Regions from separate parts of the Neorhizobium sp. LMR1-1-1.1 genome, predicted to be linked through region 3. Evidence: predicted binding sites of a transcription regulator. Region 3 holds the regulator's gene; each other region holds the start of a gene.

Region 1 (9,932 bases), on a different contig from region 3:
TCGCACCGCCCTTCTTACCTTCCTGGAGTCGCTCTGATGCGCAAGACCTTGGCCGCCAGCCTGATCGCACTGCTTCCCGCAGCATTCGCTTCCGCCGCGTTTGCGCAGGAGGCTGATACCGCGCCGACCGTCGAACTGCCGGTGGCAACCGTGACGAAGGTGATGACGGCCGCAGTGGGTGGCTTCATACGGCCGGGGTATGACGCGTTTCAAAAATCCGCTGAAGACATGACGGCGAAGATGAAGACACTCTGTGCGGCGCCGTCTCAAACCAATTACGATGCCGCAAAGGCCGGCTTCGGCGAGCTCGCGGCCAGTTGGGCGCATATCGAGATCGTCCGCACCGGCCCCGTGATCGAGCAGAACAGGTTCGAGCGCATCCTGTTTTATCCTGACCGCAAGAGCACGGGCCTGAAACAGGTCCAGGCAGTTCTTTCCAAATCCGACGAGACGGCCACCGATGCCAAGACGCTCGCCACCAAGAGCGTCGCGACGCAAGGGCTGGGCGCACTGGAATATCTTCTGTTCGGTACGGACTCAGATACGCTTATTTCCGGAAATGACTTCCGTTGCCGTTACAGCACTGCCGTTGCCGAAAATATAGGGAATGTCGCCGCCGAGATATCCGGCATCTGGGATGCACCGGACGGTATTCAGAAGGCCTGGGAACAGCCGGGAGCAGACAATCCCATCTATCGGACCGGCGGTGAAGCGATCACCGGGCTGCTCGGCATTCTCGTGCATGGCGCCGAAGCGGTGCGCGACCAGCGGATCGAGACCTTCTACAAGGGGGCGGACAAGGCGAAATTCCCCAAACAGGCGCTGTTCTGGCGCTCGGAAAATACCTGGCCTATGATCAAGGCAAATCTTGATGGATTGTCCGAACTTTTGACGACATCCGGCATGGTCGAGCTTCTTCCTGAAAAGGACAGGCCGATCGTCGCCGCCACGGAAGAGAAGCTGAAATCCATGTCTGCCCTGACGGGTGAAGTGACGCCGGATCTCGAAAAGGCCGTAGAGGACGCGGGCGAACGCAAAAAGCTCGATACGCTGCTGGCCGATGGCAAGGATGTGATCGCCAAGCTCAATGACGGATATGGCGGCGCGATCGGCCTCTCTTCCGGCTTCTCCTTCGCCGACGGAGACTGAGATGGCCTGGAACGGCGAGACAATTGACCGCCGGGCGTTTCTGAAGGCTGCCGGCATCGGTTTTGCGGCCACGTTCGCTCCCGGATCGCTCTATGCGCTAGAGCGGGCCGATGCGGTCTATGCCTCCGGTTATCGCGCCTCTGACGGCACATTCGGCATTGCCACGGTTTCCGAACGGGGCGAGATCATCGACCGGATGGCCCTGCCCGCCCGTGCGCATGGCATGGCTTTCAGTTCCACGACGGGCCGCGCCGTCGCCTTTGCCCGTAGACCCGGCACGTTTGCGATGGTGTTCGATTCCTCTCGACAGGCGGAGCCGATCGTCATCACCGCACCGGAGGGCCGGCATTTCTACGGCCACGGGCATTTCTCGCCGGATGGTTCGGTGCTTTATGCCAGCGAAAACGATTTCGCCGGCAATCGTGGCATGATCGGGCTCTATGACGGCCGGGATTCGTTTCGGCGGATCGGCGAATTCGACGCTCATGGCATCGGCACGCATGACATGACCGTCTCGGATGATGGTGCTCTTCTGGTGATTGCCAATGGCGGCATCGAGACCCATCCGGATTTCGGCCGCACCAAGCTCAATCTCGACCGCATGGAGCCGTCGCTGGTCATGCTTGATGCCAGAACCGGGTCACTCATCCAGAAACACAGGATGCCTTCATCGCTCAGCCAGCTCTCGACCCGGCATCTGGATATAGCCGAGAATGGCCGCATCTGGTTTGCCTGCCAATGGGAAGGCGCACGCAACGAAACACCGCCGCTTGCCGGCTGGTTCTCGAAGGGCGAGGATATTGCACTTCTCTCGCTGCCGGACGAGACGACGGCGCGGCTTGCCAACTATGTCGGCGCAATCGCCGTCAATCGCCGTGAAAACATCGTTGGACTTACCTCGCCGATCGGCGGCGCGTCAGTGACACTCGATGCGAGGACAGGCATCGTCTTGACAGAAGAGAGCGTCCACGAGGCGGCCGGTGTGGCGCCTGCGGCCCACGGTATTGCTGTGTCATCCTACGATGGCCGCTTCAACGACACACGCAGCGACGTCGCCTGGGACCAGCATATTATCCAAATAAAATGATCTTTACTCAGGTTGCAGCGACCCTAGATCACCCTCCATGGGTAAAATACTGACCTGTGCTTTCTTCATTGTCACCTGCGTTGCCATCGGTGCACTCAGCAGTTACGCCAACACACCGGGCGAGTGGTACCAGTCGCTGAACAAACCGTTCTTCAATCCACCCGACTGGGTTTTCGCACCGGTCTGGGCGGGTCTCTACGTGATGATCGGCGTTGCGCTGTCCACGACATGGTTCGATGAGAACAATACCGGCCGGCTGATCGTCTTCGCCATACAGGGTTTTCTCAACATCTTCTGGTCGCCAGCCTTTTTCGGCCTGCAAAGCCCGCTTCTCGGCCTCGTCATCATCGTGCCGATGCTGGCCTTCATCCTGCTGTTCATCGTGATGAGTTGGAGGCCCAACCGGCAGGCCGCCTGGCTTTTCGTGCCTTACGCATTCTGGGTTGCATTTGCCGCAGTATTGAACCTTTCGATCGTTCTGTTGAATTGATAATAGTCATTTTGTCGCGCTTGCCGATCCGCCTGCAGCATGCCAGTTTCGCCGCGACACCAAGGGCAGACCATGAAGATTACCGATCCAGGCGACTTTCACGAACGCATACGGCGCAGTTTCGCCAAGCAGAACGCCATGGAGATGCTTGGCGCGGAACTGACGCGCATCCAGCAGGGCATGGTGGAGATCGAGCTTCCTTTCGATGAGAAGCTTACCCAGCAGCACGGTTTCCTGCATGGCGGGGTGATTTCCGCACCACTCGAGACTGCCTGTACCTATGCCGCCTATACGGTGATTGCGCCGGAAGTTTCGCTTCTGACGATCGAGTTCAAGGTCAACCTTCTTTCGCCCGGTCGCGGCGAGCGTTTCCTTTTCCGTGGCGAGGTCACCAAGCCCGGATCGACGATCATTGTGGCCGATGGCCGTGCCTATGCGATCGGCGACGGGCCGGCAAAACTGATCGCCTCCATGACCACGTCGATGATGGTCATCCGCGATCGTCAGGACGTGGTGGAATGAGTTTCGAACTGACACGGCTCGGCCGGCATGTGGTGCTATTCGTCATGGCCGTCGACGCCGAATATGGGCCGCACCTCAAGTCTCGCATCAAACCGCTGATGACCGGCGTCGGTCCGATCGAGGCCGCAATCGTGCTGTCGCACGCGCTGACGAAGCTGCAGGCGAAAAACGAAATGCCGGATCTGATCGTGTCGCTCGGTTCGGCCGGCTCCCGGACGCTGGAACAAACGGAAGTCTATCAGGCCTCCTCCGTTGCCTATCGCGACATGGACGCCTCGCCGCTCGGTTTCGAGAAAGGTCGCACACCCTTTCTCGACCATCCGGCGATCATGCCGCTGCCACTTCGCATTCCAGGCGTGCCCGAGGCTGCGCTTTCCACGGGCGGCAATATCGTCTCTGGCGCTGCCTACGATCTGATCGCTGCAGACATGGTGGACATGGAAACCTTCGCCATCATGCGCTGCTGCCAGTTGTTCGGTATTCCGCTGATCGGTTTGCGCGGGATTTCCGACGGGAAGGCGGAGCTGAAGCATGTCGATAACTGGACTGAATATCTGCATGTCATCGACGAGAAGCTGGCTGGCGTCATCGACAGATTAGGAAACGCCCTAGAAAGCGGCAATTTGGCTTTCTGAGCAGTTGCAAAAATCGGGGTTCTTCATTAAAGGCTCGCCATGACCCAGATAGCTCATCCCGACAGCATCCTCATCATCGATTTCGGCAGCCAGGTGACGCAACTGATTGCGCGCCGCATCCGCGAAGCGGGTGTCTATTGCGAAATCCATCCCTTCCAGAACGCCGCCGAAGCTTTCGACAGGCTCGCGCCCAAGGGCGTCATCTTCTCCGGTGGCCCGGCTTCGGTGACCACCGAAGGCAGCCCGCGCGCACCCCAGGCCGTGTTTGACAGCGGCGTGCCGATCCTCGGCATCTGCTATGGCCAGCAGACGCTCTGCACCCAGCTCGGCGGCGTCGTCGAAGGTGGTCATGCCGCCGAATTCGGCCGCGCCGATGTGGAAGTCAAGAAATCGAGCCCGCTGTTCGACGGTTTCTGGGAAAAGGGCGGACGTTACCCGGTGTGGATGAGCCACGGCGACCGCGTGACACAGCTGCCCGACGGTTTCGAGGTTATTGCGACCTCCGAGAACGCCCCGTTCGCCATCGCTGCCGACGAGAGCCGCCACTACTACACGACCATGTTCCACCCGGAAGTGGTGCACACGCCGGATGGCGCAAAGCTTCTTTCCAACTTCGTGCATAAGATCGTCGGCCTGAAATCCGACTGGACCATGGCCGCTTACCGCGCCGAGATGATCCGCAAGATCAAGGACCAGGTCGGCAACGAACGCGTCATCTGCGGCCTGTCCGGCGGCGTGGACTCGTCCGTTGCAGCGATCCTCATACATGAGGCGATCGGTGATCAGCTGACCTGCATTTATGTCGATCACGGCCTAATGCGTCAGGGCGAGACCGAACAGGTTGTCGGCATGTTCCGCGACGCCTACAATATACCACTCGTGGCTGTTGACGCGTCCGACCTGTTTCTCGGTCAGCTCGAAGGCGTGACCGACCCGGAAGTGAAGCGCAAGACGATCGGCCGGCTGTTCATAGAAGTGTTCGAGGCGGAAGCTGCCAAGATCGCTGCCGATGGTAAGGGTGCTCCGAAGTTCCTGGCACAGGGCACGCTCTATCCGGACGTGATCGAAAGCGTCTCCTTCTCCGGCGGCCCTTCGGTTACGATCAAGAGCCACCACAATGTCGGCGGCCTGCCCGAACGCATGAACATGCAGCTCGTCGAGCCGCTGCGCGAACTCTTCAAGGACGAAGTCCGCGCGCTTGGCCGCGAACTCGGCCTGCCGGAGAGCTTCATTGGCCGCCACCCCTTCCCGGGTCCAGGCCTCGCGATCCGCTGCCCCGGTGGCATCACTCGCGAAAAGCTCGATATCCTGCGCAAGGCGGATGCGATCTATCTCGACGAAATCCGCAAGGCCGGTCTCTACGACACGATCTGGCAGGCTTTTGCCGTGCTTCTGCCGGTCCAGACTGTCGGCGTCATGGGCGATTACCGTACCTATGATTTTGTCTGCGCACTGCGCGCTGTCACCTCGGTCGACGGCATGACGGCGGATTTCTATCCCTATGACATGAACTTCCTCGGCCGCGCGGCGACCCGCATCATCAACGAAGTCCGCGGCATCAACCGCGTCGTCTACGACGTGACGAGCAAGCCGCCCGGCACGATCGAGTGGGAATAACAGACTGACAAATCTATCGGCGCGCTTTCACCTTCAGGCGCGCCGATAGCGTATTTTACTGTGCCTGTTTCCGTCATGGGAAGGCATTTTCGGGAAATTGGATACCGAGACAAGCGTGGCTTGTTCAAAATTCCAAAAGAGAAAGACCGTTCAGATAACTATCAGCTTCAAGGTCTAAGGTTGCGGTTCAACCGCATCTGTGGATGGATAGGGCAGACAGACAATAGCGCTCCCTCCACGGCATCTTTCATCACCTTCGAGTTTTCCCCCAAGCTCTGGATATCTTCCCATGCTCCAACGCCTCTACAACTGGACGATGGCGCTCAGCGCCCGCAAGTCTGCGGAAGTCTGGCTCGCCGTCATCGCCTTTGTCGAAAGCTCAATCTTTCTCGTGCCCGCCGACGTGCTTTTCCTGCCCATGGCGCTGGCGAGGCCCGAACGTGCCTGGCGTTATGCGCTGGTCGCGACGGTGTTTTCGGTTCTCGGCGGCATTGCAGGCTGGTGGATCGGCTCATTTGCCTTCGATGCGATCGCCGCTCCGATCCTGGAATTCTGGGGCAAGCTCGACACGTTCAACGAGCTTAAAGCCGGGATCACCTTCGAGACGATCCTGCTGATGCTGGTGACCTCCGGTTTCGCGCATCTGCCGCCTATCAAGGTGGTGACGATCCTTTCCGGTGCGGTGCATGTAAACATCTGGCTAGTCATCATGTCGGCGCTCGTCACGCGCGGAGCACGCTTCTTCCTCCTGGCTTGGCTGTTGCGCCGCTACGGCGAGGGCATTCGCCACTTCATCGAGAAGCGTCTTGGCAAGATTGCGATGATCGGTGCTTCTGTGCTGATCGTCGCCTTCACGGGGTACAAGCTTCTTCTGGCGCACTGAGCGTCGGCAAAAGTTCAAAAGAGGGATTGCTGTGCCGGCTCCGGCGGCGTGAAACGCACACCCTCAAGCTCGAGCATACGCTGTTTCGAGGTCGATCCACCAGGGGCTGAAAAACCGCCGAGCTTGCCGCCGGCGGCCAGTACCCGGTGGCAAGGTATGATCAGCGCCACCGGATTTTTCGCCATGGCCTGGCCAACATCACGCGCAGCCTCCGGCCCAAGGCCGAGTTCCTTGGCGATCGTGCCATAGGTGCTCGTATGACCCCAGCCGATGCGGCGGGCTGCGGCATAGATATTCCTGAAGACCTCATCCTGGCCTTCAAGATCGAGGCGGATCTCGGAGAAATCAATCCGCTCGCCAGCGAAATACCGTTTCACCAGCGCGATCGTCTCTCCAATCTCCACGGGCGGTGGCGATTTTTGACCGTCACCGATCCGGCGCAGGAGAAGGTTCTCGGTCGACAACTCGCTGCTTGTCGGTAGCTGAAAACGGGTGATACCGGCAACATTCCACGCAATGCCGCAGAAGCCGCCAGCGGTTTCGAAGATCGCATATCGATGTCCGGACATGAGCTCACTCCGTTCGTGTGATTTCCCCTGTCAGAATCCTATGTCATGAACAGGCAATCAACCCGTTTCTTGCACCAGAAGATTTGTGATCGCCTAGATCGCTTGCCTACGTTCTCTTTTTGTTCTTTATTGTCAATTGAATTCTCTTATACTGCGTCATCCGCATGATCCCGCGTTGATGAATAATGGGAGGTGCAGAGTTGCCGTACCACCAGCCATGCCTGCCGCTGACAGGCAATGTTCCTGGGAAAAACCGATCCGGACAACCGCACTTCGCGCCTCGGTGGAGAAGTGAACTCTTTTTCGTACTGAAACCGCCGCCCTCCTTGGCCGAGGAGATATACAAGGCGGCTTGCGAGCATGCGCATGGTCGCACCAACCGCCAACGTCACCCGGCGCATTTGCTGCATGTGAGCCTGCTGTTGATGGACGAATTTGACAAGCCGCCCTACGATCTCATTCCCCGGATCGAAACTGCAATCGGATCGATCAGGGCATGCCCGCTTACAGTGACTTTGGACGCATGTGCTATCTACGGAGGCGGACGGCATCTGGCGCTGACAAGTGCGGCGAGGAATACCGATATTCAGGCATTCGTGCGGATGCTTCATGGCGCGCTCAGCCGGCATAACCTGCCACGCCAGGCATTTCGCACACCTTCACCTCACGTTACCATCATCTATGGCTACGGGCGCAAGGAGGTTCTGAATATTGGGAAATCATTTACATGGCAGGCGCGCGAATTTGCGCTTGTCTACAGCCACAAGGGCGAAACACGCCATGAGCCATTTGGATGCTGGCGTTTTAACGCCGACGCTCCACCATATGCCAGGCCGGCAAGCCAATTATCGCTTTTGGATGAACCAATCACCGGCGGCGACCGAAACCCCGCTCTCACAACAAAGGCCGCCATGCGAAATGACGGCCCGCGAGAAACGAGGTGATATTAGGCAATTAGCCGATGCGGTCGAAAGCCTTGGGATCGATACCGAGAATGGTCAGATCGCTATTCTTCGGACGACGATGGTTTTCAACGGCAGCCGAAGCAGAAACTGCAGCGCCGAAAATTGCGAAGGCGCGGCTGATACGGCTACCACGGTTTTTGTTCTGGGCGTACATGACATCAACTCCTTTTCTGTCGGCTAATATATGCGCCCAAGACTTCATCTTCACAACGCATACGCGCACAGATCAGCCATGCGAACTTGGCATGCCACTATTTGATCTGCCTCATTGGCTTGCATTCTGCGATGTGGTGTTGTTATCGCTTCGCTGACCAGTCCGGCATCGCGTGATGCGGGCAAAGGGGACAAAAGGACGGCGAAATGGCGATCACCATCTACGGCATCAAGAACTGCGACACGATGAAGAAGGCGCGGACATGGCTGGACCAGAAGGGTGTGAGCTATGCATTCCACGACTACAAGGCCTCGGGTATCGATCGCGACCATTTGCAAGCATGGGTCGATAAAGCCGGATGGGAAACGGTGCTGAACCGCGCCGGCACGACCTTCAAGAAACTCGGTGAGGCCGATCGCCAGAATATCGATCAGGCAAAGGCGATCGAGTTGATGCTGGCGCAGCCGTCGATGATCAAGCGGCCGGTGCTGGAAGCGGATGGAAAGCTGCTGATCGGCTTCAAGCCCGAGATTTACGAAAACGCTTTTCCGGGCGCCTGAGAATGTCGAAGACCACACGCGCAACCCAAACCCTCGACAAGCTGAAAATCGCCTATACGATCGTTTCCTACGACTATGATCCCAATGCCGACCGGATCGGATTGCAGGCGGCGGAGGCGATCGGGGAAGAGCCGAAACGCGTGTTGAAGACACTGATGGCCGAACTTGATGGCAAGCCTATCTGTGTCGTGGTGCCGTCCGATCATGAAGTGTCGATGAAAAAGCTCGCCTCGGCCTTTGGCGGAAAATCCGCCCATATGATGAAGCCGGCCGATGCGGAACGCTTGACGGGTTACCATGTCGGCGGCATCAGCCCGCTTGGCCAGAAGAAGCTCGTACCGACGGCGATCGAAATCACCGCACTGGACGAGCCCTACATCTTCATCAACGGTGGGCAGCGCGGGCTGCAGATACGCCTAGTGCCCGCCGATGCGAAAGAGGCGTTGAAGGCGATCGCCGCTCCGCTGATTGCCTGACGACCGCATGTCCAAGACTTCAATTTTGCCCCAAAGCTCTCTAAGTCTAGCCTCACACGAATAATCGAGAGGCTGAGCCATGACCATCGTCCCGAACATCCAGACATCCATCGATCCGATCAAGCTTGAGAAGCTTGGCGAAGTCGCAGTGAAGGTGGGGCTTGGGTTGGAAAAGGGGCAGGACCTCGTCATCACCGCGCCGATCGCCGCGCTGCCGCTAGTTCGGTTCATCACCAAACACGCCTATATGGCAGGTGCGGGCATCGTTTCGGCCTTCTATTCCGACGAGGAAACGACGCTGGCTCGTTATCAGCATGCACCTGATGCCAGCTTCGACAAGGCCTCCGGCTGGCTCTACGAGGGCATGGCCAAGGCTTATGAGAACGGTGCCGCGCGGCTTGCAATCGCCGGCGACAATCCGATGCTGCTTTCCGGGCAAGATCCGGCCAAAGTTGCCCGCGCCAACAAGGCCAATTCCATCGCCTACAAGCCGGCACTCGAAAAGATCGCCAATTTCGACATCAACTGGAACATCGTTTCCTATCCCAATCCCTCTTGGGCACGTCAGGTTTTTCCGGATCTGCCGGAAGATGCTGCCGTTGCCAAGCTGGCTGAAGCGATCTTCGCCGCCTCGCGCGTCAACGTCGCAGATCCGGTAGCAGCCTGGGCGGAGCATAATGCAAACCTTAGGAAGCGTTCGACCTGGCTGAATGGTGAGCGTTTTGCGGCGCTGCATTTCACCGGTCCCGGCACCGACCTGACCGTTGGCCTGGCAGATGGCCATGAATGGCATGGCGGCGCGTCCACGGCGAAGAACGGGATTAC
Region 2 (9,932 bases), 200 kb from region 3:
AGAAGGTCAGGTGGCGGGCGGTATAACCGACATTGTCGAGGTCGTTGTGCTTGCCGCCGGCGCGCACGCATTTCTGTGAGGTGGTCGCGGTGGAATAAGGCCGCTTTTCAAGACCGGTGAAGACGTTCTTGAACTGCACCATGCCGGCATTGGTGAACATCAGCGTCGGGTCGTTGCGCGGAACGAGCGGGCTCGAATCCACAACCTCGTGGCCGTTCTTCTTAAAGTAGTCGAGGAAGGTCGACCGGATGTCATTCACGCCGCTCATGCTACGCCCTTTTCAACCGCCGATGCGGTACCAGTATTTGAAGTCAAAAGGCTTGTATCGTCCACATAAGCGACTGTCCAGCCGAACAGAAAACCGGCCGCACATCTTGCGATGGCGGCCGGTAAAAAGTGACATCAGGTAAACAGAAGAGGTGTCCTGCCTGCGGCGGAATGCCCCTCACCCAATCAAATCAGTCGTCGGCGGATCCGTCACCGTCATTGGCGTCCGGACCACCGTTCTGCAGGAAACGATCTGCGATCAGGCCGGCATTCTGGCGCAGCGAAGTTTCGATCTCGCGCGCAAGTTCCGGATTTTCGCGCAGGAATGTCTTGGCGTTTTCGCGCCCCTGGCCTAGACGCTGGCTGTTATAGGAGAACCAGGCGCCCGACTTCTCGACAATACCGGCCTTGACTCCAAGATCGACAAGTTCGCCGGTCTTCGAAACACCTTCGCCATACATGATGTCGAACTCGACCTGCTTGAAGGGAGGCGCCATCTTGTTCTTGACGACCTTGACGCGGGTCTGGTTGCCCACGACTTCCTCGCGCTCCTTCACCTGGCCGATACGACGGATATCGAGACGAACCGAGGCGTAGAATTTCAGGGCGTTACCGCCGGTCGTCGTTTCCGGCGAACCAAACATCACGCCGATCTTCATGCGGATCTGGTTGATGAAGATCACCATCGTGTTCGACTTGGAGATCGACGCGGTCAGCTTGCGCAGCGCCTGGCTCATCAGACGAGCCTGAAGACCCGGCAGGCTGTCCCCCATCTCGCCTTCGATTTCGGCGCGCGGCGTCAGCGCAGCAACCGAGTCGACGACCAGAACATCGACAGCGCCGGAACGGACCAGTGTGTCGGTGATTTCCAAAGCCTGCTCACCGGTGTCCGGCTGCGAGATCAGGAGGTTCTGCAGGTCGACACCGAGCTTGCGGGCATAGACCGGATCAAGCGCGTGTTCAGCATCGACGAAGGCGCAGATGCCGCCCTTCTTCTGGGCTTCTGCAATCGTCTGCAGCGCGAGTGTCGTCTTACCCGAACTTTCCGGGCCGTAAATTTCGATGATACGGCCCTTGGGGAGACCGCCAATGCCGAGCGCAATATCGAGGCTGAGAGAGCCGGTAGAAACCGTCTCGATCTCGACGATACTGTCGTTCGAACCGAGCTTCATGATCGAGCCTTTGCCGAAGGATCGTTCAATCTGCGAGAGTGCTGCTTCGAGCGCCTTACTCTTGTCCACGCCTTTTTCCTCTACGAGCCGCAATGTGTTCTGTGCCATGAGATCCCACCTTTAGGTTATTGCCGCCGCGCAAGCAATGAAGCAGCCGATGGGATATTCGTACTCATTTTGTTCTTATTTTGCAAGCCCCGCCCAAGTGCCTGCAACGAAAACATTATTTCACCTTTGTTCCGCTAATGTTCACGCCATCTTCCGGCTGTGGAAAGATCGATTGGAATCAACAGCTTCGGCAACCGGATGCCAAGGTCGATCCGCTCTCGGAAAGGCCGTTGGGGACTATTCCGAATCAAGCATCTCGCGCACGGCGACAGCCAGTTGCTTGAGCGAAAACGGCTTCGGCAGAAAGCCGAATTTCGCATCCGCTGGCAGGTTGCGGGCAAAGGCGTCTTCCGCATATCCAGATACGAAGATGAACTTCAGGTCGGGATAGGTCTTGCGCAATTCGCCGAGCAGCGTCGGGCCGTCCATCTCGGGCATCACGACGTCGGACACCACGATATCCACCTTGCCTTCAAGCTCTTCCATGATGTCGAGCGCTTCAGTGCCTGAGCCGGCCTCGTGGACAGTGTAGCCACGTGTCTCCAGCATGCGCTTGCCGCCGCGACGGACGGCTTCTTCATCTTCGACAAGAAGAACGACTGCAGATTTTCCCGTCAAATCCACATGCTCGGCGGTGGCTGCTGCGGCCGTCTCGGCCTTCACAACATTATCAGTCACCCCTGCGATAGCGGCCGGCGCATGAGAGACCTGCTGAACCTCAGGGATATGGCGTGGCAGGAACATACGGAAGCTCGTTCCCTTGCCCATCTCCGATTCCGGATAGATATAGCCACCAGATTGCTTGACGATGCCATAGACCATCGCCAGGCCGAGGCCCGTTCCCTTGCCCACTTCCTTGGTGGTGAAGAACGGTTCGAAGATCTTGTCCATGATTTCCGGCGCAATACCCGTACCGCTGTCGGAGACTTCGATCATGACGAAATCTTCGGACGGCAGATCAGCCTGCTGGAAGCTTGCGGCATCGCTGGCCGTCACGTTGCGAGTTTTGATCAGAATGGTGCCGCCGCTGGGCATCGCATCGCGCGCGTTGACGCAGAGATTGATCAGCACCTGCTCGAATTGCGAAAGGTCCGTGCGCACCGGCCAGAGATCCCGACCATAGTCGACCTCCAGTTTGACATTGGTGCCGGAAATCAGGCGATCAACCAGCATGCGTAGGTCGCCCACCACATCGGTCAGGTTGAGCACAGCCGGGCGCATCGTCTGCTTGCGCGAGAAGGCCAGCAGCTGGCGCACCAGTACGGCCGCCCTGTTGGCGTTCCGCTTGATCTCCATCAGATCGGCAAAGCTGGCATCGGAAGGCCGCGCCTGCAACAGGAGGTGATCGGAAGACAGCAGGATCGCCGTCAGCACATTGTTGAAATCGTGCGCGATACCACCCGCCAGCGTGCCGACCGCATTCAGCTTCTGTGTCTGCGCCATCTGCGTTTCGAGCGCCTTCTGCTCGGTCGTCTCGACAGCATAGACGATCGCCACTTCCTCGGGCGCCTCGTCGCTTTCGTCGATCACCGCATTGACGTAAAAGCGCACATAGCGGTTTTCGTCACCCGGATGCCGCGATTCGAGCGGCAAGATATCGCCCTGCCTGTCCTTGGCAGCGGCAAGTGCCTCCATCAATGTTTCCCGGGCGCTCTCGTGGACAATGCGCTCCAGTTCTGCGGCACCGGCATCAACGTCGTCACGAGACACGACGCCGGCGAAAAGCCTCAGGAACGGCGCATTGATGCGCAGTATCTTGCCATTCCCGTCCACCGAGGCGATCGCCATCGGCGTATTGTTGAAAAACCGGGTAAATCGCATAGCGGAGGCGGACTGGTCGGTTTCCGTGCCTTTCGCCCGCATCAGAACGACAGTGCGGCTTTCGCCCGGCGCTCCATCGCGCATGGCGCTGACATTGTGAACCAGTTTCGCCGGAAGACTCTGACCGTTTGCGCGGCGAAGGTCGAGTTCCAGTGTTTCCGTGCGCTTCAGCCCGGGCGCTGCCTGCACGGATTGGATGAGAGCCATACCCTCACCTGCAACCAGATCCGAAATCCTCATGGATTGCGGCGTGAACTTGGTCAGGTCCAGCCCAAGCCACTCGGCAAGCGTCGCGTTCAGATAGAAGATCTCGCCCTTCCTGCCGGCAGAGAAGAACCCTACAGGCGCGTGATCGAGATAGTCGATCGCATTCTGCAATTCGCGGAAGAAGCGCTCCTGATCGTCCCGCTCCGAGGTGATGTCGGTTATTTCCCATATGTCGAGCGCGTTACGACCGCCCGTGCCGAGCAGACGGGCCTTGAGGCGATACCAGTGCGCATCCGAACCGTTGCCGGTCAGCCGGCCGAGCGGCTGCAACAAGCGAAATTCCTCGTGTCCCTCCCGCCCTTCGCGAAGGGCGGCCGTCAGGCGGTAGAGAGCTTCTGTCGATTCGCGCGTTTTCGACAGCAGGGTTTCCAGCGATTGGACGTTGTGGCTGCCCGAAGCACCAGTCATCCGCCCATAGGCGGCGTTGGCATAAACAATCCGCCCCTTGGCATCGGTCACGACAATTCCATCGGGATGACTGGCCAGAAAGCTGCGGGCCAATTCATCGGAGCGCGACTGCGGCATGACCTCGACAAGGCCGATCAGTGACGAAACGATGAAGAAGATTCCCACCATCGCCAGGATGCCCAGAATGCCGAGAACGACCTCGTTATCCAGTGCCCGCTGAAACACGATAAACGCGATGGCGACCCCAAGAAGCACCATCGCCAGAAGCACGATCCTGACAGCCGTACCACCGCGGCTACCGCGATCAACCAATGGCGCTTCGTCGTTGCCGGCTTTCGGCGAACTGGTCATCGATACCTCTTGCTCCGATGCATGCACCGGCGTCACAAATGCACCCCGTGGCGCTTGCGATTCTCTCTTAGCAATTTGAAGATGAAGCAAAAAGCTCCTGAAAGCCACAAAAGGCGGGACAGCGCAGCACCCTGCCCTATGTGAGATGCGAATGAGACACATTTTAGCGTTGACGGGCAGGCTCGACACTTGCCTCGCGGGGCAAAAAATCGTCTGTGTCAGAAGCATAGATCGCATAAGGAGTTACATAAATGGTCGCAGAACTGTGGGGCGAATACGGTCGCAACCTCCTCGTGGCGGTCATTGGCGTAGGTTTGGCCCTTGTCTGCCTCGTCGGAATTCTGTGGATAGTGCGCGGACGCCGCGGGCCATCGCCTTTCGTGCGTGGCGGGCGCAACCGTCAACCGCGATTGCAGGTGCTCGACGCAGCCGCCGTCGATGCGCGACGTCGGCTGGTTCTTGTCAGACGTGACGATGTCGAACATCTGATCATGATCGGTGGACCGACCGACGTGGTCATCGAAAGCCGGATTGTCAGTTCAAGCCAAAGCGCCGAACCTTCGGAACAGGAAGTGCAGCCTGCTCCACTGTCAGCCACCCCTGTGTCCGCCACTGCAAGACCATCCGCAGCCGAGCCGGCAAGACGACCGGTCCCGGCCTCCGCTCAAAGGGTGGAAATGATCAACGCGCGTGACACCAATATTCCCTCGCGAGAAAACCGAGGCGCAGTCTCACCGCCGCAACCTGCCGCCACTGTCGCGGCAAACACCATTCCGGCGCAGCGCCTGGAGCCAGTTGCGGCAACTCCAACCGTCAATCCGGCTCGCATTGACAATTTGCCTTCTGAGCCGCGCGTGGAACCAAAGGCGTCCGCTCAGCCGTCGCTCGACGATGCCGCCCGTTTTCTTGACAGTCAGCGCGAGCGCGTCTTTATCGATCGCAATCCGCCAGCAACCGCTTCGGCACCTGCAGTACAGGCGATATCTCAGCCCGCCCCGGCTGCTGTTGCGAAGCCCACAGGTCTCGGAAGCGATTTCGAGAAAATTCTTGAAGAGGAAATGGCGCAGAACATGGCTGCGCGCGAAGCATCCCTCGCCAATCGGACGAATCGCCCGTCGCAGCCAGCAGGCTCGGCCATCGCCATGCCTGTCGTCGCTGCGCCCGGTAACGCCACGCGGGACGAGCCGTCGTTGCAAAGCGAGGTTGCCCGCATATTCGGTGAAATGTCCGCCAGCCGCGAAAAGTAACGGCGCTCACGAACAGTAAGATGCAAACAAAAAAGGCACGTCAAAACGTGCCTTTTTTGTTTTCTATACTGACCCGGCGAACATTATTCGTCGCGATAGACCTTTTCACGTCGCTCGTGACGCTCCTGCGCCTCGATCGACAACGTTGCGATGGGACGGGCGTCCAGTCGCTTCAGGCCGATCGGTTCGCCGGTTTCTTCGCAATAGCCATAAGTCCCATCATCGATACGCTGCATGGCGGCATCGATCTTGGATATAAGCTTGCGCTGCCGGTCACGAGCGCGCAATTCGATTGCACGGTCCGTTTCCGATGAAGCGCGATCTGCGAGGTCCGGATGGTTTGCACTCTCCTCAGCCAAGTGCCCGAGCGTTTCCCGCGCCTCTCTGAGGATGTCATTCTTCCATGCGATCAGTTTGGCCCTGAAGTATGCCTTCTGATTTGCATTCATGAACTCTTCGTTTTCCGAGAGCACATAGTTACTAAGATCGATCTTCTCACTCAACGCGATTCTCCTGAAGAACATCTCATGAGGCCCCTATACTCCATTAACCAGTCCTCATTCAAGCCTTTCGCCCAGATTTGCAGCAGTTTTAAATTTGTCACAAAATTCGGCTAAGTGACTAATTTTTATGCTTTTCCCATAATCGCATGGGTAGCCGGCTTCAAAACACCTCAACCGGCGGCACATGATCCGGTTGACCAATCGACCAAAGCAACGTTACGCCTTTTACTCAGCGTTTCATTTTGGCGAGCCGAAGATGATCGAACCTGAACCATTCCGTATTTATCTGATGCGCCATGCTCAGGCGGCCTCGGCAGTGCCGGGCGGACGGGATTTCGACCGTGTGCTCGACGAACGCGGTTATGCACAGGCTGAGATGGTGGCCGATCGCGCGGCAGACCTCGGATATGTGCCGGATCGCCTTATCAGCTCGACGGCCGAGCGCTGCCGGCAGACTGCGGAAATCGTGCGCAGGGCGGTTCGGGAAACGCTGGAGATCACGTTCGTCGACGAACTCTATAACGGCACGCCGGATCTTTATGCGACGATCATTGCCGGGCAGCGCCCTGCCCGATCCGTCATGCTGATCGGGCACAACCCGAGCATAGACCTGTTGCTGGAAGGACTGATAGGCAAGGCAGAGCGGCGGGCCGCCATGCCGGGAGGATATCCGACGGCGGGACTTGCCGTGCTCGACTATGGCGCGCAGGCAGATTCCGGCGGTTGGACGCTGACCAACCTGCTCAGCATCTGAGCAGGTCGACATTGCGGGCCGGCATCCCACGCCTATATAGGGGAAAACACTTTTTCGGGATCCCGCCTTGGCGCCTTCGCTGACCAGTTTTACCGACGACGCTCGAATTGCCCTCGACAACATCGCCGACCGCGCGTCGGGGCTCGTCAACCCGACGATACGACTCGGCGTGACCGGCCTTTCCCGCGCCGGCAAGACGGTGCTGATTTCGTCGATCGTGCAGAATTTGCTGAATGGGGGGCGTTTGCCACTGTTGGAAGCGGTTCGCTCCGGCCGGGTTTCGGGTATCCGGCTCGAAGAGCAGCCAGACGACGCCATTCCGCGGTTTCAATACGAAGATCACATCCAGGCGCTCGTTCGCGATCGCATATGGCCTGATTCGACGCGCGCCATTTCCGAATTGCGGCTGATAATCGACTATCAGAGCGCCAGCGGCTGGAACCGCCTATTTTCGCCCGGCAGGCTTTCCCTTGATATCGTCGATTATCCGGGCGAGTGGCTCCTCGATCTGCCGCTTCTTGCGCAGGATTATCGCGAATTCAGCAATACCACTGCGGAGTTGGCGCAGACGGGCATCCGCAAGGAACTCGCCCAGGACTGGATGCAGCTTGCAACAACGATCGATATGGACGCGCCAGCCGACGAAATGAAGGCCCGGCGTCTTTTCGAGGTGTTTTCCGCCTATCTCAAAGCCTGCAAGTCCGACGAGCGGTCCTTGTCGACGCTGCCTCCGGGGCGTTTCCTGATGCCCGGAGATCTCGAAGGCTCGCCGGCGCTGACATTCGCGCCGTTGCCCGGCATTGCCGAGACACCTGCAATAAAGGGCTCATTGCGGGCAATGATGGAGCGCCGCTTCGAGGCTTACAAGACCGTGGTCGTGAAACCTTTCTTCCGGCATCACTTTGCGCGGCTAGACCGGCAGATCGTGCTCGTCGATGCGCTTCAGGCGATCAATCGCGGTCCGGAAGCGCTTGAGGATCTCGAACGGGCGCTTGGCGATGTTCTCGGCTGTTTCCGGCCGGGACATAACAGCTTCTTCTCATCCTTCGTCACACGCCGGATCGACAAGGTTCTGATCGCCGCCACCAAGGCAGACCATCTGCACCATGAGAGCCATGACCGGCTTGAGCGACTGACCGGTCGCCTGGTGGACCGCGCCATTCAGCGCATCGGTTTGTCGGGTGCCGGTTTCGAGGTTATGGCGATTGCCTCGGTGCGCGCCACACGCGAAGCCAGTATCAAGGAAGGCAATCACATGCTTCCGGTGATCGTCGGCACGCCGATGGCGGGCGAAACGATCAATGGCGAGCGATTTGACGGCACGAAGACGACGGCGATTTTTCCCGGCGACCTGCCGGCCGATCCGACGCATATGTTCAATACGCTGGACAGCGACAGCCCCGATCTGCCGGACATCAATTTTGTCCGTTTTCGGCCTCCAGCACTCGAGGGCCGTCCGGGCAGCCTCAATCTCGCAGTGCCGCATATCCGGCTCGACCGTGCCCTGCAGTTCCTGCTCGGAGACCGCCTCGCATGAGACCGCCCCATACCAACGATCCGTCCCGACGCCGTCCGACTTCATTTCAAGTCGAAGACGAAACCGGCACGGACACGGCGGCGGCTCATCCCGTGCGCCGCCCTAAAAGCTTCGACCAGCCCGTGGCTGTGGTGCCGGACGAAGACGATCCGTTTTCCGGTGCTGATCTCGACGCCGCAGGCCTCCCCGTTGCGGAACCGCGTCCGCGCAAAGGCTTTTCATTCATCGGACTTGCTACGGCGGCACTCGGCACGTTCCTGTCGCTCGCCTTCGGGCTGTGGGCGGATCAAGTCGTTCGCGATCTTTTCGCCCGCGCGGATTGGCTCGGTTATGCCGCAATCACGGCGCTTTCGCTGGCGCTTTTCGGATTGCTGGTCGTTGTCGGGCGCGAGATCATGGGGATAGCCCGGCTCGCCGCCGTCCAGAGCCTCAAGACCGAAGCAGAAGAGGCGGCAGCGTCCGTACAGGCCCATCCTGCACGCAAGGTGGTGGAACGCCTGACATCCCTCCTCAGTCACCGGGCAGAGACGGCCAAGGGCAGAAGCATTCTCGAAGGCACTAAGGACGACATTATCGACGGGCCGCATCTTCTCGATCTGGCCGAGCGCGAATTGCTGACGCCGCTCGATCGCAAGGCGCGCGGTCTCATTCTGAATTCATCGAAGCGGGTCGCAGTCGTGACCGCCATCAGCCCGCGCGCGATCGTCGACCTTGCCTATGTGCTGTTCGAGGTCACGCGCCTTGTGCGCGCGATGGCCGAGCTTTATGGCGCAAGGCCCGGAAAACTGGGGCTTTTGCGGCTGATCCGCGATGTCATAGCGCATCTGGCAGTCACAGGCTCCATCGCGGTCGGCGATGGGCTGGCGCAACAGGTTCTCGGCCATGGGCTTGCCTCGCGATTGTCGCGGCGTCTCGGTGAAGGCGTCATCAACGGGCTTCTGACAGCCCGTATCGGGATAGCGGCCATGGACCTGTGCCGGCCGCTGCCGTTCCGTGCCCTGCCCCGCCCGGGGATCGGCGATTTCATGTCCGATATCGTCGCTGCGGGACGCACTGACGAGAAGGATTAGCCCCCTTCGGGACACCTGGCGGGCGTCAAAAGATACGAAGCATTAACCATTCTCGCTTAATTTCGACCCCACTAAACATTGCCGCTGACAGCGGAACGTCCCAAGGGGAAAGCCTCATGTATTCGCGCTTCTTTTCGCTTTTCGGCGGGCTTGCCGCTTTGACTTTGGTCACCGCAGTTCCGGCCTTTGCTCCGCAGGCGGAAGCCGCATCCCGGGACCAGGTCTTCTTCCAGTCCGTTGCAGGCGCATGGAAAGGTCCGGGTGAGATCGTCGCCGGAAAATACAAGGGCACGAAGTTCAACTGCAACCTGACCGGCTCGCCGTCTCCTGATGGCGACACGGGCATAAAGCTCGACGGCACCTGCCGGGTTGGCGTCTTCCAGCAGCCTATGTCTGCGGTCATCACCCAGAGCGGTCGCGGCTACAC
Region 3 (9,932 bases):
TTGACGATCGAGGTGAACGAAGAGACGCCGAACATGCCGAGGTTGGACACGGAAGTCGTGCCGCCCTGGTATTCTTCCGGCTTCAGCTTCTTGTCGCGGGCGCGCTTGGCCATGTCCTTCACCTCGTTGGAGATGACCGACAGAGCCTTGGTTTCGGCCTTGCGAACGATCGGCGTGATCAGACCGTCCGGGATCGAAACGGCAACACCGACGTCGGAATGCTTGTGCAGCACGCGGGCCGTCGAGGTCCAGGAGGCGTTTGCCATCGGAACGTCGCGCAGCGCCAGAGCCATCGCCTTGATGATGAAGTCGTTGACGGAGAGCTTGAAGGCCGGAACCTCGCCCTTCTCGGTCTTCTTCACCGGAGCCGACTTGTTGATCTCTGCACGCAGAGCCAGAAGCGCGTCGAGTTCGCAATCCATCGATACCGTGTAGGACGGAACCGTCTGGGTGGACTCGGTCAGGCGTGCGGCGATCGTCTTGCGCATGCCGTCATGCGGCAGGAGCTCGTAGGAGCCTTCCGCAAACAGCTTGAGCGTGCTTTCGTCCGACGGACCCTTTGCGACAGCCGGGGCCGGGGCGGCAGCAGACTGTGCGGCGGCCGGAGCAGCTTTCGCACCGCCGGCAGCAGCCTTCTCGACGTCCGCCTTGACGACACGGCCATGCGGGCCTGTGCCGGTGACGCCAGAAAGATCGAGACCGGCTTCCTTGGCGAGACGACGAGCAAGCGGCGAAGAGAATACGCGCTTGCCATCGGTAACCGGAGCAGGCGTCGACGGTGCCGGCGCAGCGTCGGCAACCGGAGCGGCGGCCTTCGGAGCTTCAGCAGTCTTTTCAGCCGGAGCAGCCTCAACCTTCGGGGCGGAACCCGCACCGGCAGCAGCGGCCGCAACGTCTTCGCCTTCTTCGGCAATGATGGCGATCAGTGCATTGACCTTGACCGATTCAGTGCCGGCGGGAACGACGATCTTGGCGATCGTGCCCTCGTCGACAGCTTCGACTTCCATCGTCGCTTTGTCGGTTTCGATCTCGGCGATCACGTCACCGGACTTGATCTTGTCGCCTTCCTTGACCAGCCACTTAGCGAGGTTGCCCTCTTCCATGGTCGGAGAAAGGGCAGGCATGGTGATGTTGATAGGCATCCTATCACCCTTCCCTTACTTGTAGCAGACGGTTTTGACCGCCTGAACGACTTCGCCGACAGTCGGCAGAGCCAGCTTTTCGAGGTTGGCGGCGTAAGGCATAGGAACGTCCTTGCCTGCGATCGTCAGAACCGGGGCATCGAGATAGTCGAAGGCCTGCTGCATGACGCGGGTGGCGATTTCGGTGCCGACCGAGTTCTGCGGGTAACCTTCCTCGACGGTGACGAGGCGACCGGTCTTCTTGACGGACTCGATGACCGTCGGCAGGTCCATCGGACGGATCGTGCGAAGATCGATCAGTTCGACATCGATGCCTTCCTTTTCGAGTTCGGCAACCGCCTTGACGGCATAGGTCATGCCGATACCGAAGGAAACGATCGTCGCGTCCTTGCCCTTGCGGTGGATGCGCGCCTTGCCGATCGGCAGAACGAAATCATCCAGCTTCGGCACGTCGAAATGCTGACCGTAGAGGATTTCGTTTTCAAGGAAGACGACCGGGTTCGGATCGCGGATAGCAGCCTTCAAGAGACCCTTTGCATCGGCAGCCGTATACGGCATGACGACCTTGAGGCCCGGGATCTGGCTATACCACGACGAGAAGTCCTGGCTATGCTGTGCGCCAACGCGAGCAGCAGCACCGTTCGGGCCGCGGAACACGATCGGAGCGCCCATCTGGCCACCGGACATGTAGAGCGTCTTGGCAGCAGAGTTGATGATCTGGTCGATCGCCTGCATGGCGAAGTTGAAGGTCATGAACTCGACGATCGGCTTCAGGCCGGACATGGCTGCACCGACGCCGATGCCGGCAAAGCCGTGTTCGGTGATCGGGGTATCGACAACGCGCTTGGCGCCGAACTCCTGCAGCAACCCTTGCGTGATCTTGTAGGCGCCCTGATATTCGGCGACTTCTTCACCCATGACGAATACGTCGCCATCGCGGCGCATTTCTTCGGCCATTGCGTCGCGCAGAGCTTCGCGAACGGTCGTCGAAACCATCTCGGTGCCAGCCGGAATATCCGGATCGGCAGCGACTTCGACCTTAGGCTGAGCCGGGACCGAAGCGGATGCGGGCTTTGCTTCTTCAGCGGCAGGCGCTTCAGCCTTGGGGGCTTCGGCTGCAGGCGCGGAAGAACCGATCGCATCGGCGCTTTCGCCTTCGGCAAGCAGGATCGCGATCTTGGTATTGACCTTGACGTTTTCGGTGCCGGCTTCGACCAGCAGCTTGCCGATCACGCCTTCATCGACGGCTTCCACTTCCATGGTCGCCTTGTCGGTCTCGATTTCAGCAATGACATCGCCGGACTTGACGGTGTCGCCTTCCTTCTTGACCCATTTGGAAAGCGTGCCTTCCTCCATCGTCGGAGAAAGTGCAGGCATCAGGATATCGATAGGCATAGGTTCTTTCCTCCCCGCGCTTAGAGCAGGATATCGGTGTAGAGCTCGGATGCATCCGGCTCCGGATCGTTCTGAGCGAAGTCGGCGCTATCCGTAACGATGTCGCGGATATCCTTGTCGATCGCCTTCAGCTCGTCCTCGGATGCCCAGCCCTTTTCGAGCAGACGGTTGCGAACCTGTTCGATCGGATCCTGCTCCGAGCGCATCTTCTGCACTTCTTCCTTGGAGCGGTACTTTGCCGGGTCGGACATCGAGTGACCGCGGTAACGGTAGGTCAGCATTTCGAGAATGATCGGACCCTTGCCGGAGCGGCAATGGGCGAGCGCCTCGTCAGCCGCAGCCTTGACGGCGCGCACATCCATGCCATCCACCTGGATACCCGGAATGCCGAAGCCGACGCCGCGCATCGAATAGTTCGACTGTGCGGTTGCACGCGCGGTCGAGGTGCCCATGGCATAACGGTTGTTCTCGACGATGTAGATGATCGGCAGTTTCCACAGAGCAGCCATGTTGAAGCTCTCGTAGACCTGACCCTGGTTGGCAGCGCCGTCACCGAAATAGGCAACCGAAACGCTATCATTGTTGCGATAGGCATTGGCGAAGGCGAGACCGGTGCCGAGCGACACCTGCGCACCGACGATACCGTGACCGCCGTAAAAATGCTTCTCCTTGGAGAACATGTGCATCGAGCCGCCCTTGCCCTTGGACAAGCCACCGCGACGACCGGTAAGCTCGGCCATGACGCCACGCGGGCTCATGCCGCAAGCAAGCATGTGGCCGTGGTCGCGATAGGCGGTGATGACCTGATCGCCTTCCTGCTGCGCCATCTGCATGCCGACGACGACAGCTTCCTGGCCGATATAGAGATGGCAGAAACCGCCGATGAAGCCCATGCCATAGAGCTGGCCGGCCTTCTCTTCGAAACGACGGATCAGCAGCATCTCGCGATACGCGTGCAGATCGTCTTCCTTGCCGAATTCCGGCGTATTCTTGCCGGTAAATTCCTTCGAGGCTGTTTTGCTGGCAGATTTTGCCGCTGGCTTGCGGCCGGATGCAGACGCGGATTTGGTTTGCGCCATCGATCCCTCCCTATGTGCTGCATTGAAAGAGCGGCATCGAGACGAGCACATGCGCGCCGCAACCCACTCCGGTTTCTGCAACTAACATAGGGAAGAAAGCGCGCCCCAGCAATGACATATTTGCATGGCTCTCATTCCACATAAGCCACTGAAATAAATCACGAAAATTAACTTAACCGAAATTCGGTTAACTCAGAAATAATTGTTAAATATGACTATTTCGTCTGTGCGGGAGACATTTAATTGATAACGCGCAATTTCATCGAGCATGTCTTTGTCGAGCGAGCCATCACTCATCAGATGCACCTGACGCTCAAGAGCTTCTCGCTTGGCCGTGAGCGCCGCAAGCTCGGCACTGCGTGCGATACGCTGCTTCTCGAATTCCTCGGTCGCAATAAGGCCGAGATCACCATGGATCGAATGATAGCCGAAATAGGAAAGAAACGCGACGGTGATTGCAGGCAGGATTAAACGGCCAAACTTTCTCTGTTTGTGATGTTTTGTCCACATGCCTGTTCTTAACACCTTGAGCTTACGCGGCGGGAGCGATTCATTGTCCCGGGGATAGGATCCGAAAATCGCAGAACTTGCTTAAGCATTCGTTTCCCTTGCCGCGATGCAGCGCAGATATGAAAAAAGCCCGCATCCTTGATGCGGGCTTTTTTCGAATATTGTTCAGACTTCAGAAAAGCGGCCTTTCGGCCGACCATTCCTTAGCCTTTCAGGATCGAGCGGCCTGCATAAACAGCCTGCGGGCCGAGCATCTCTTCAATGCGGATCAGCTGGTTGTACTTGGCCAGACGGTCAGAACGCGAAAGCGAGCCGGTCTTGATCTGACCGCAATTGGTGGCAACGGCGAGATCGGCAATCGTCGAATCTTCCGTTTCACCCGAGCGGTGCGACATGACGGCGGTGTAGGCAGCCTTGTGAGCGGTCTCGACGGCGTCGAGCGTTTCCGTCAGCGAACCGATCTGGTTGACCTTGACGAGGATGGAGTTGGCAACGCCCATCTTGATACCGTCGCGCAGGCGGGCGGAATTGGTGACGAACAGGTCGTCACCGACCAGCTGGACCTTGGAGCCGATCTTGTCGGTCAGGATCTTCCAGCCTTCCCAGTCGTCTTCGGCCATGCCGTCTTCGATCGAGATGATCGGATACTTGCCAGCGAGTTCGGCCAGGTATTCAGCCATCGCAGCCGATTCCAGCGTACGGCCTTCACCTTCGAGAACGTACTTGCCATCCTTGAAGAATTCGGTCGAGGCGCAATCGAGGCCGAGGAACACGTCTTCGCCCGGCTTGTAGCCGGCCTTTTCGATCGACTTAACGATGAAGTCGAGGGCTTCCGGCGCGCTCTTCAGACCCGGAGCAAAGCCGCCTTCATCACCAACATTGGTGTTGTGGCCCTGCGCACCGAGTTCCTTCTTCAGGACGTGGAAAATTTCCGAACCAACCCGCACGGCATCCTTCAGCGTTTCGGCGCCGACCGGCATGATCATGAATTCCTGGAAATCGATCGGGTTGTCGGCATGTGCGCCGCCATTGATGATGTTCATCATCGGAACCGGCAGTACATGGGCGCCGGCACCACCGACATAACGATAAAGCGGCAGGCCGGCCGATTCGGCGGCAGCCTTGGCAACGGCCAGCGACACGCCGAGAATGGCGTTTGCGCCGAGACGCGACTTGTTCGGCGTGCCGTCGAGCGCGATCATCGTCTTGTCGATATGGATCTGGCTTTCGGCATCGAAACCGCCGATGGCGTCGAAGATTTCCGTATTGACCGCTTCAACGGCCTTCTCGACACCCTTGCCGCCAAAGCGTTTGCCGCCATCGCGCAACTCGACAGCTTCGTGGGCACCCGTCGATGCGCCCGACGGAACAGCGGCGCGGCCCATCGAGCCGTCTTCCAGATGGACGTCGACTTCGACGGTCGGGTTGCCACGGCTATCGAGGATCTCGCGAGCGATAATATCGGTAATAGCAGTCAAGGGTCTCTCCTCAGAGTTAAGTCCATGCAGTCATTGAAAATGTATCACGTTCAATGACACGCCAATTACAGTGTTGGCGCTTTCTGCGCTTTGACAACGCTCAAGCGCTTTTTTGAAGTTCAGGCAGCCTTGGCCACAGCATCAAAAGCCATCAGCTTTTCCAGCAGCCGCGGCATGTCTTTCAGATGCACCATGTTCGGACCATCCGACGGGGCGTTGTCCGGATCTTCATGGGTTTCGATGAACACGCCGGCAACGCCAACCGCGACGGCCGCACGCGCCAGCGTTTCAACAAATTCGCGCTGGCCACCGCTGGAGCCACCCTGCCCGCCCGGCTGCTGCACCGAGTGCGTGGCGTCAAAGATCACCGGCGATCCGAGCGAAGCCATGATCGGCAGCGAACGCATGTCGGAGACGAGCGTGTTGTAACCGAAGGAGGCGCCGCGTTCACACAGCATCACGTTTGGATTGCCGCTCTCGGTGAATTTCGCCTGGACGTTCTTCATGTCCCAGGGGGCCAGGAACTGGCCCTTCTTGACGTTGATTGCCCGGCCGGTCTTCGCGGCTGCGACGAGCAGGTCGGTCTGGCGCGACAGGAAGGCCGGGATCTGCAGGATGTCAACGGTTGGCGCAACAAGCCCGCACTGCTCTTCCGTATGGATGTCGCTCAGGACCGGGAAGCCGAATTCCTTCTTCAGGTCGGCAAAAATCTCCATCGCATTTTCAAGTCCGATGCCGCGCTTGCCGGAGATCGACGTACGGTTGGCCTTGTCATAAGAGGACTTGTAGACCAGCCCGATGCCGAGCTTGCCGCAGAGCTCGCTCATCGTACCGGCGATCATGAAGGCATGATCACGGCTTTCCATCTGGCAGGGCCCCGCGATCAGCGAAAGCCGGCCTGCGTTGGAGAACACGACCTTCTTTTCGCCTTCACCGACCGAAACTTCTGAATTGGGGGAGACTGCCATTCTATTATTCCTCGAAGCCGAACAAAACGCCTTGGCCGGGCGACGGCGACACGAGAACGCGACCATCCCGGCGAATGAATGCGACGTCATTAGCAGCAAGGATGATCTCTGTCACGGCCAGATCAAGACTGCGAAAGATCACGGCCTCCCCTACCAACCCGGCTGCCACCCCTTCGACAGGAAGACCGAAGTCATGCGCAATTTGCTCGCGCCTGAGAACGCGCACGGCTCCCGTTTCAGCCTGGAACACCAGTCCACCTTCAACTTCGACACCCGGCGCTCGCAGCACATTGTCCAAAAAGGCAACCGAAGCATGCGGATCATCACTTGCCAAAACGACTTCCTTCAAACCTGCGACCGCATTGGCATGGATACGCAATTCAGCCATATCCTGAGGGAAAGACACCAGCCGCTGACAAGAGAAAGCAAAGAAATCAGCCACATCATCCATCGCGGCAAAAGCAAGCCGGAAACGAGCCTCGACCTCATCACCGTCCGGAGACTTTACAGCTCTGCCGAATTCGAGGGGCTCGCCGCCGGAAATTCCGGCTGCGACATAATGCCGATGATCGCTCGATGCGTCGTCGCTGGAGACCACGATGGCCGACAAGCCTTCACGTCCGCGGCGACCGCGATAAGCCAGATCGCGCTCGACAAAGACATTGCCTTTCTTGGCATGAGCCCCCGCCTTGCGCCTGTCCGCAACAGCCAGTGGCTCCAGATAGGTACCGTCTTCAAAAAAAACACAGGCATTGGCCGTACCGAAGGGATGCACGCCGTCAGGCGCGACAGTGAAACCCAAAGACGACAGCCGCTCGCGTGCCTTGCCGAGATTTCCAACAGGCAAAACGAGATGATCGATATTCCTAGCAGTCACACATGTCCCCCAGACTTCTGATCCGCTAGGCGTAGATTGGGCAGACCGCCGGGGAGCGCAAGTAGATTCCGACTGAGAACGTCATTCGGCATCCAAGAAACTGATTATATTGTCACGAAAATTTAAGGACTTGCGGAACACATATGGAACATATAGTGTTCGTTCTGCATTTGTTTCAAATCTGAAGGTGCGCCTCACATGCTGACTCGCAAGCAACAGGAACTGCTTTTGTTCATTCACGAACGGATGAAGGAGTCGGGCGTACCTCCGTCTTTCGATGAAATGAAGGACGCTCTCGACCTTGCGTCGAAGTCGGGCATCCATCGGCTCATCACGGCACTTGAAGAGCGCGGTTTCATTCGCCGTCTCCCCAACAGAGCGCGCGCACTCGAGGTCATCAAGCTTCCCGAAGCCTATGTTCCCACGCTGCAGCCGAAACGCGGTTTTTCACCGAGCGTGATCGAGGGAAGCCTTGGCAAGAAGCCGGCGACGCCTGCTGCCCCGCCTGTCTCCGCCAATGACAGCGCGTCTGCAAGCGTGCCGGTCATGGGCCGCATCGCCGCCGGCGTACCGATCTCGGCAATTCAGAATAATACCCACGACATTTCCGTCCCCGTAGAGATGTTGGGATCCGGCGAGCATTATGCGCTTGAAGTCAAGGGCGACTCGATGATCGAAGCCGGAATTCTGGATGGCGACACCGTCATCATTCGCAACGGCAACACCGCCAATCCGGGCGATATCGTCGTTGCACTCGTGGATGATGAAGAGGCCACACTCAAGCGCTTCCGCCGCAAGGGTGGCTCAATTGCGCTGGAAGCGGCAAACCCGGCTTACGAGACACGAATTTTTCCACCGGATCGGGTCAAGGTCCAGGGCAGGCTCGTCGGCCTCATTCGCCGTTATCACTGACACCGGAATTGTTGCCAACATCAGTTGGCGCTTCTGATCGATAATCCGTTCCTGCTTGATCTGAGACAGCAAACTGCGCCTCAAGACGGCCACTCGATTTTGGTTTGGAAATCCATTCCGGCAGATACGGGTCATAGAGATTGCGTCGCCAGTCGTATTGGCGATGAATGGTCCATGGGCGAACCGTGCCAGCCATTGCTGTCGTGACATTCCATTTTCCGGCTGCTGCCGCCCCGGAAAGATCGATTTCAATTGACCCTGTCTTGCGCAGGCTGGCGCCGCTCAGCATCGGGGTACCAGACCGACAGGAATGGAAACGCGCACGCGGCGCGATAACAAGGCCGGCAACGTCGCAAGCCGCACCGGCATAACGGCCATCATCAACAACAACGACCAAAACACCTTCCGGTGACATGAATGCGCACCAGGCCTTGAGCTGACATGAGAATCTGACACTCCCTGCCTCCTTCATCAGCCGCTGCGCTTCGACCAGAACAGGTTCCGGAATTCTTTCACCGGAAGACCCGGCCATATTTTTTAGAATTTCACTTTCCAACATCTCCGACATAGCCAGCACTGGAAGCTGTCGCGCATACATCCACTGCCCATAGACGAACTCGGAGGGACGTTTCCTGTTGGCGGCAACACGTTCTGCATCTCGATAAGCAACGAGGTTCCCATCTTCAGCGATGAGAAGACTTGATTGGGCGTGTTGCATCCCCATCCAGAACAGGGCTGCAGCGGTAAACAGGAAAGGCAAGCCCGAATAGCGAAGCCGTGTCCTGAGGAGCGTCAGTAGCAGAAAACCGCAGACCCCAAGCGGCAAAAACCAGGGGTGCTGTTCTCCGACGACAATGTCCCCGCCCCATCCCGCTACATGCTTCGCGATCAAGATGACCCATTCGAGGCTCCAGGCCATGATCCCGATGAAGGGAGCATCGAGGCCGAAGGGCATCAACAACATCGCAGCAAGCCCGGCCGGCATCACCAGGAAGCTGATGATCGGCATGGCAGCCAGGTTCGCGGCAAGCCCATAGGTGGCGACGCGATGGAAATGCTCGACGGAAAACATCGTCGTCGCAAGACTACCAATCAGCGATGTCGCGATAATGCCGGCGATAAAGCGCCAGCCAACGGCAGCCCATGTCACCAGAGGATGACGGATGGGAAATCGCTCCCGCTCTTCCGTTTCAGGGCGTCGCGACCAAGCCGCATAACCGGCCACGAGCGCAACCGTGGCAGCAAACGACATCTGGAAACTTGGCCCCAGAATTTCCGAAGGCGTCCAGATGAGGATGATCAGCGCAGACAAGGCTACATTTCGCAAACTTATCGAGGGCCGGTCCAAAAGCACGGCAACAAGTATCACCGCCATCATGATATAGGCGCGCTGGGCGGATACACCGAAGCCCGATACCAGATAATAGGCCGTAACCATTGCAAGCGCCCCGCCGGCGGCAATCTTCTTGATTGGCAGGGCCTGTGCGAGGCCAGGGAAAAGAGCAAAGACGCTACGCAATCCCACGAAGAAAATCCCGGCGGCAAGCGCCATATTCAATCCGGAAATGGCA

What was found. The regulator LexA, encoded in region 3, represses DNA repair genes until DNA is damaged. The targets are predictions, from matches to a motif close to TGTTCNNNNTGTGTTCNG.
Positions count from the first base shown of each region.
Region 1: a site for LexA is predicted at 7,062-7,079, ahead of MRBLMR1_RS14385 (2'-5' RNA ligase family protein). Genes of this name have one in related genera too.
Region 2: a site for LexA is predicted at 1,607-1,624, ahead of recA (recombinase RecA). Genes of this name have one in related genera too.

Region 1 is NZ_JBEGHE010000025.1:247,640-257,571, reverse strand. It holds gene MRBLMR1_RS14430 (di-heme oxidoredictase family protein) at 1-37, shown strand, start outside; gene MRBLMR1_RS14425 (imelysin family protein) at 37-1,149, shown strand; gene MRBLMR1_RS14420 (DUF1513 domain-containing protein) at 1,151-2,236, shown strand; gene MRBLMR1_RS14415 (TspO/MBR family protein) at 2,274-2,726, shown strand; gene MRBLMR1_RS14410 (PaaI family thioesterase) at 2,799-3,248, shown strand; gene MRBLMR1_RS14405 (5'-methylthioadenosine/S-adenosylhomocysteine nucleosidase) at 3,245-3,883, shown strand; gene guaA (glutamine-hydrolyzing GMP synthase) at 3,923-5,500, shown strand; gene MRBLMR1_RS14395 (YqaA family protein) at 5,790-6,383, shown strand; gene MRBLMR1_RS14390 (methylated-DNA--[protein]-cysteine S-methyltransferase) at 6,398-6,952, opposite strand; gene MRBLMR1_RS14385 (2'-5' RNA ligase family protein) at 7,279-7,896, shown strand; gene MRBLMR1_RS14380 (hypothetical protein) at 7,907-8,071, opposite strand; gene MRBLMR1_RS14375 (ArsC family reductase) at 8,278-8,631, shown strand; gene ybaK (Cys-tRNA(Pro) deacylase) at 8,634-9,107, shown strand; gene MRBLMR1_RS14365 (aminopeptidase) at 9,187-9,932, shown strand, end outside.
Region 2 is NZ_JBEGHE010000001.1:1,464,343-1,474,274, reverse strand. It holds gene alaS (alanine--tRNA ligase) at 1-268, opposite strand, end outside; gene recA (recombinase RecA) at 459-1,547, opposite strand; gene cckA (cell cycle histidine kinase CckA) at 1,785-4,394, opposite strand; gene MRBLMR1_RS07105 (flagellar biosynthetic protein FliO) at 4,646-5,641, shown strand; gene dksA (RNA polymerase-binding protein DksA) at 5,725-6,144, opposite strand; gene MRBLMR1_RS07095 (SixA phosphatase family protein) at 6,401-6,898, shown strand; gene MRBLMR1_RS07090 (YcjX family protein) at 6,966-8,435, shown strand; gene MRBLMR1_RS07085 (TIGR01620 family protein) at 8,432-9,505, shown strand; gene MRBLMR1_RS07080 (hypothetical protein) at 9,622-9,932, shown strand, end outside.
Region 3 is NZ_JBEGHE010000001.1:1,261,407-1,271,338, reverse strand. It holds gene MRBLMR1_RS06130 (pyruvate dehydrogenase complex dihydrolipoamide acetyltransferase) at 1-1,142, opposite strand, end outside; gene MRBLMR1_RS06125 (pyruvate dehydrogenase complex E1 component subunit beta) at 1,158-2,537, opposite strand; gene pdhA (pyruvate dehydrogenase (acetyl-transferring) E1 component subunit alpha) at 2,558-3,616, opposite strand; gene MRBLMR1_RS06115 (FtsB family cell division protein) at 3,809-4,126, opposite strand; gene eno (phosphopyruvate hydratase) at 4,330-5,604, opposite strand; gene kdsA (3-deoxy-8-phosphooctulonate synthase) at 5,724-6,572, opposite strand; gene MRBLMR1_RS06100 (VOC family protein) at 6,577-7,449, opposite strand; gene lexA (transcriptional repressor LexA) at 7,648-8,361, shown strand; gene MRBLMR1_RS06090 (ComEC/Rec2 family competence protein) at 8,342-9,932, opposite strand, start outside.